One region of the Nocardia sp. NPDC060249 genome, then DNA from elsewhere that is predicted to be linked to it. Evidence: riboswitches for the same ligand, from Rfam matches in the RefSeq annotation. Region 1 holds a riboswitch; the other holds the start of a gene.
The links. A riboswitch is a leader RNA that binds a small molecule or an ion and turns the genes downstream of it on or off. The one in region 1 is predicted to bind cobalamin.

Region 1 (3,192 bases):
CAGATGCACATCCGTACCGCCGGTCAACACCGAAACACCCTTGCCCTGCACATCGGCACCGGTCAGACGCTCGGCCAGGATCCGCGCACCCGACAGCGTACGAACCTGACGGTCGGCGAACTCCTCGGTGGCAGCGATCTTGAACGCCGCGGCCTTGGCGGCGATCACATGCATCAACGGGCCACCCTGCTGACCCGGGAACACCGCGGAGTTGAGCTTCTTGGCGAACTCCTGCTTGGCCAAGATCAGACCCGAGCGAGGACCACCGAGAGTCTTGTGCACCGTCGAGGACACCACATCGGCATACGGCACCGGCGAGGGGTGCAAACCAGCGGCGACCAAACCGGCGAAGTGCGCCATGTCGACCCACAGGTAGGCGCCGACCTCGTCGGCGATCTCACGGAAGCGCGCGAAGTCCTGATGACGCGGATACGCCGACCACCCAGCGACGATCACCTTCGGCTTGGCCTTGCGCGCGATGTCACGCACCTCGTCCATGTCGATCCGGTGATCTTCCTTCGACACACCATAGGAATGGACGTCATAGAGCTTGCCCGAGAAGTTCAGGCGCATGCCATGGGTGAGGTGACCACCGTGGGCGAGGTCCAGACCCAGCAGGGTCTCGCCCGGGTTCATCAACGCCATCAGCACCGCGGCGTTGGCCTGGGCGCCCGAGTGGGGCTGCACGTTGGCGAATTCGGCGCCGAACAGTTCCTTGGCACGGTCGCGAGCCAGGGTCTCCACCACGTCGACGGCCTCGCAGCCGCCGTAGTAGCGCCGGCCCGGGTAGCCCTCGGCGTACTTGTTCGTGAGGACCGAGCCCTGCGCCTGCAGGACCGCGCGCGGCACGAAGTTCTCCGAAGCGATCATCTCGAGGGTGTCGCGTTCACGGGCGAGCTCGCCCGCCATCGCGGCGGCCAACTCGGGATCGAGCTCACCGAGAGACTGGGTATTCACCGAGCGGGCGGTGGTAGCGGATCGGGCCACGATGTGTTCTCCGTCGACTGGCAGCAAACGGTAGCCGCCCTAGAGGCGCAACACGGCGAACCCGCACTCGCACAACACGATTCGGGTGATCGCCGGTGTGCGCCCGATCCACGAGGCGACAACCGCCGGACGCGGCGCGCCCGGCACAGCGGCAGGTCTTCGGACTCGCGGGCGCCGACCGGGACTCCCCGTGCCGACCTACTGGCCATCGCTTCCCGGACATGGACAGCCCAGTGCCGTTGATGGCGTTCGTTCCTGCTCACCGCTGCGGGACAGTCCCGGATTCCCACCGGGTTCCCTCTCCACCACACGACAGTCCTGTCGCGCGAAGTGTCGACACCGGCGGCGGCGCGGGGGCTCCCGTCGTCCTCGCCACCGGCGAACCAGCTGCCCGCACAGCATACGGCCATCCGCGTCCCGATACCCGGAGGGGCCGGGATACCGCACGGCCCCGCCTGTCCGCCCACTATGCTGAGTGCGCAGCTGGTTCGCGTTCACACTGGAAGATCCGGGTTCCCGGGCTTTCGTGAGCGTGTCGAAGCCGGGTACCGGGCAACCGGCGGCCGGTGAGAGGGAACCCGGTGAGAATCCGGGACTGTCCCGCAGCGGTGAGTGGGAACGACCGCCGTCATCACGCACTGGGCTCCGCCCGGGAAGCGACGGCCAGTAGGTCGGCCGAGCCAGGCCGGTGCTCACGAGTCCGAAGACCTGCCCGCTGTGCCGGGCACGCCGTGCCCGGCGGCCACCGCCTCGTGGACCGGGCGCGCGGACCGACCTCCTCGACCTCCGGAGCATTCCGGCACGGCGACATCTCCTCGTCGGCCAGCGGTCGACGGTCGACGCTGCTCGGAATCGGCGGCGACCGTTCGCACCGCACTGGAGACGATGACCGTGGCAGTCCCGCCCACTCCGTTCACCGCAACCGTTCTCGGCCTGCCCCGGATCGGACCCCACCGCGAACTAGAGCGCGCCGTCGAGGCCTACCGTTCGGGCGCCGCCGACGCCGCCGAACTGCACACCACCGCACGCGAACTGCGCTACGCCCACCTGAGCGTGCTGGCCGCGGCCGGCCTGGATTCCATCCCGGTCGGCACTTTCTCCTATCGCGATCACCTGCTCGACACGGCGGTCATGCTCGGTGCGCTGCCGGCCCGGGTGCTCGATATCGCCGACCCGCTCGACCGCTACTTCGCCGCCGCGCAGGGGACCGGCACCATCGCCCCACTGCGGTCTGCCCAGTGGTTCGGCACCGAATATCGCCACCTCGTTCCCGAGATCGACAAGCAGACCCGCTTCAGCCTGCACCCTCAGAAACTGCTTGCCGAGCTGGCCGAAGCGACCGCCCTGGGAGTACCGGCGCGCCCGGTGGTCGTCGGCCCGCTGACCTTTCTGACACTGTCCGAGCACGCCGACGGTGACCCGCTCGACCGGCTCGCCGAAGTGGTCCCGCTCTATCAGGACCTGCTCGCGCGGCTCGCCGACGCGGGCGCGTCGTGGGTACAGCTCGACGAACCGATCCTCGGCACCGATCTCACCACCACCGAACTGGCCCGGTTGCGATCCACCTATGCCGCGCTGTGCGGCACCCCGCGGCGGCCCGCCGTGCTCGTCGCCACCTCGTTCGGGCACAACGACAGCGCTCTGGCCGCGTTGTCCGACATGGGCATCGACGGTGTCGCCCTGGATTTCACCGCGGGGGCCACACTGCGGTCCGTCGCCTCGATCCCGGCGCTGACCCGCAAGCTGGTGGTGGCGGGGGTGGTCGACGGACGCGACACCTGGCGCACCGATCTGGACGCGGCGCTGAGCACCCTGGGCTCGCTGCTCGGCGTCACCGGCTCGGTCGCGGTGTCGAGTTCCTGCTCGCTGCTTCATGTTCCGTACGCGCTGACCCCCGCGCCCGGTCTCGATGAGCGGCTGCGCCCCTTCCAGGCCTGCGGCGCCGAGAAGGTCACCGAGATCAGAATCCTCGCCACAGCCTTGGCCGAAGGCACCGAGGCGGTAGCCACGGAACTGCGGGCCGCGCGCGAGGCCACCACGCAGCCGATCCGTCTTCGGTGAGGCAATGCTAAGTTCGCTGCGCAGGGAACACCGGTGCGAATCCGGGGCTGTCCCGCAACTGTGACCGGGTAGCAGACCTTCATCATGTGGCCACGACCTTTCCTGGGTTGGAAGGCCGAGGGCGAGCGTTGATCCGGGAGCCAG
Region 2 (3,192 bases), 710 kb from region 1:
GGTCGATGACACCGGTCCGGAAGCCGGCTACCCACGTGGTGTTCTGCATGATCTCTCCGATATTTGCTGTGCGGAATAATGTCTACGCATAGGTTTACTCGTAGGTATTCCTCATGTCAACTATCCGCGTGGCAAATATCAGCTATGCTGGCGTTATGTCCGTGCGCGAGCTGTTCGACGACCCCCGCTTCACCATCTCCGGCCTGCTCTTCGAGGCGCACAACGGCCTCATCGCCAAACTTGAGCCGACCTGGAAAGCGCACGGCCTGTCCGGCCTCGACCTCAATGCCCTACTGCGGCTGAGTCGCTCGCCGGATTGTCGCCTGCGGATGTCGGATCTGGCCACCCAAACCGAGCTCTCGACCAGTGGCGTCACCCGTCTGGTCGACCGGCTGGCCACCGCGGGGCTGGTCGAGCGTCAACTCGACCCGGCTGATCGGCGCAGTGCCTACGCGGCCTTGACCGATTCGGGCATCCGCCGCCTCGAGGAGGTCCTGCCCGACTATCTCGCCGCCCTCGAACAATGGCTCACCGGTCAGCTGACCCCCACTCAACTCGACGGTCTGATCACCGGCCTGCGCGTGATCCGCGATGCCACCAACCCGGCCGCCACCTCCGATGGGCGCCGGTGAAAAGCAGGCGGGTCGGCTTCAGGGGAGTGAATGGTACCGGTTATACCGTGCCGACCCGCCTGTACTCCATTCGTCACCGGCGTCGGCACGGATGGGGGTTTGCGAGCTGGATAGCTAAGTCCTGCAGCGTAACTCGCAGAGACGAGTACCGCGGACCCGGTGAGCGCCGGGCCCGCGGTGGGGTTCAGGGCAGCGGAACCCAGGTGCCGAAGAACCAGAAGCCGTGCTGCGGCGCTTGGTCGCGGTGCTGCTCCGGCTGTTGCTGCGGCCGGTGTTCCTGACCCTGCTCGGGTCGCTGCTGGTCGTGCCCACCCGGATCCGCGCTCGCCACACCCGCCGTGGCACCCAGTACCCCGAGAGCGAGAGTGCCCGCCACCGCGGTCTTGGCCACTGTCGACTTCATTCTCATGCGCGTTCCTCCTGATTTCGATCTCACCGAGATCGCCGGTCGGCCGAAGTGCTCGGCCGATAGCTGAATCTTCGCGACGTAACCGTCGAGCCCGGTGGGACCGAGCTGGGAGTCGGCTGTGGATCGGACCCGGCGCCGCGCTCGAGCACCGGCGCCGACTCCTCGATAGAACCGGCGTTGCTACAGTTCACCAGCCGTGGTGTTCGGGAAACCGGTGGAGAACCGGTGCGGCCCTCGCCACTGTGATCGGGAGTTGTGAATCGATCCGGACGACGTCTGTCATCCGGAGCCACTGGGGCACCTGCCCTGGGAAGGTGGATTCACCGCGCAGTATCCCGTCAGCCAGGAGACCGGCCACGGCTACGCAGTACCCCCGTTCCACGAGGACCTGGAAGGCCGTCTCTTGACCCGCTCTGTTTTCGCGCGCCTACGTTCTGGCGCGTTGCTCGCCTGCACGATTGTTGTCACCGGTTGTGGTGTGCAACCCGTCTCCGACGCGGATGGCGCCGCTGTTGTCACCCGCGTGAACTGTGGGATCGACGTCGGCGTCGCCGGCCCACCGCAGCGGATCTACGCGGCCTACCAGCCGTCGATCGAGATCGCGCACGCGCTCGGTGTCACCGACCGGCTGGTCGGCACCGCATTCCTGGACTCCGCCGTGCTCACGGAATACGTCGACGCGCAGGCGCGCGCACCGTACGTCGAGAAGCTGCCCAGCCGCGACGAACTGCTGGCCCAGCGACCCGACTTCGTCATGTCGGGTTTCAACGGGGTGTTCGCCTCCTCGGCGCAGAACAGCGTCGGCACCAGGGCGAGCCTGCACGAGTTGGGTGTGCGCACCTGGGTGCTGAGTCCGCTGTGCCCGAGCGCCGACGGACTCGCCGATGAGGCGATCGACCCCGATACGGTGCGCTTCGACAACGTGTACGCCGACCTGCGCGACCTCGGTGCCCTGTGGGGCGCCTCCGAGCGCGCCGAAGAAGTTGTCACGCAGCTGAGTTCGCGCATCGAGGCGGTCCGGGCGAAGGTCGGCAACGCGGCGAAGCCGCGGGTCGCGGTCGTCACTCCCAAAGACGACGGCTCCTACACTGTGGCAGGCGGCATCGACTTCATCACCCAGATCATCGAGGCCGCCGGTGGAGTGAATGCTTTCGCCGATCTCACCGCGAAGCGCAACGTGCCCGTCGGCGCGGAAGAGCTCATCGCCCGTGACCCCGACATCATCCTGACCAGCCTGTGCTGCAAGGCGACCTATACGCGCGCCGACGCTCAGCCCCAAGTCGACAAGATCGTCGGCAACCCGGCGTTCGCGAATCTGGCGGCCGTGCGGAACGCGACGGTGCACCCGTTCCTGTTCGCCGACCGGGCGGCGGGGGTGCGGATCGCGCACTCGACCGAACTGGTCGCCGCGTTGATCCATCCCGAGCTGTTCCGGCGGTGACGCGCACCGCCCGCGGCGCCGGTCCGATCCTGGCCGGCGCCGCGCTGGTGGCTGTCTGCGTCGCGTCCATCCTGATCGGTTCGCACCCGCTCACCCTCGACCAGGCCGTGGTCGCGTTCACCGATTTCCAGGGGACCGACACCGACCGGGTCGTGCGCTACATCAGACTGCCCAGAACGGTCGCGGGACTGCTCGCCGGTGCCGCGTTGGCGCTGGCGGGCGCGGTGATGCAAGGGCTCACTCGCAACCCGCTGGCCGGCCCCGGCCTGCTCGGCGTCAACGCCGGCGCGTCGCTGGCGATCGTGATCGCGATGGGTGCGCTCGGCCTCACGGCGACGGGCGGATTCATCTGGTTCGGCTTCCTCGGTGCCGCGATCGCCGCCGCGTTCGTCTACACGCTGGGCTCGTTGGGGTTCGGTGGCGCGACCCCGGTGAAACTGGCACTTGCGGGCGCTGCCTGCACCGCGCTGTGTGGGTCGATCACCACGGCGATCACCCTGCTCGACCGGGCCCTGTTCGACAATTTCCGGTTCTGGGTGGTCGGCTCGTTGGCTCGCGCCGATATCGAGTCCGTGTGGCAGACAGCACCGTTCATCGCGGTGGGGTTGGTACTGGCGGTCGTGGTGGCCCGGCCGCTGAACGCCGTCGCGATCGGTGACGACATGGCACGCACGCTCGGGACCCGGTTGGTCGCGACGCGCGCTACCGGT

Region 2: linked by a shared signal. The riboswitch ahead of ACFWFP_RS08705 (ABC transporter substrate-binding protein) and the one ahead of ACFWFP_RS12160 (hypothetical protein) in region 1 are both predicted to bind cobalamin.

The regions. Positions count from the first base shown of each region.
Region 1 is NZ_JBHXAQ010000002.1:954,139-957,330, forward strand. Features, by position in the region: gene glyA (serine hydroxymethyltransferase) at 1-987, opposite strand, end outside; cobalamin riboswitch at 1,137-1,329, opposite strand; cobalamin riboswitch at 1,514-1,718, shown strand; gene ACFWFP_RS12160 (hypothetical protein) at 1,873-3,048, shown strand; cobalamin riboswitch at 3,028-3,192, shown strand, end outside.
Region 2 is NZ_JBHXAQ010000002.1:241,321-244,512, reverse strand. Features, by position in the region: gene ACFWFP_RS08720 (GDSL-type esterase/lipase family protein) at 1-49, opposite strand, end outside; gene ACFWFP_RS08715 (MarR family winged helix-turn-helix transcriptional regulator) at 156-632, shown strand; gene ACFWFP_RS08710 (hypothetical protein) at 817-1,041, opposite strand; cobalamin riboswitch at 1,222-1,415, shown strand; gene ACFWFP_RS08705 (ABC transporter substrate-binding protein) at 1,520-2,482, shown strand; gene ACFWFP_RS08700 (FecCD family ABC transporter permease) at 2,479-3,192, shown strand, end outside.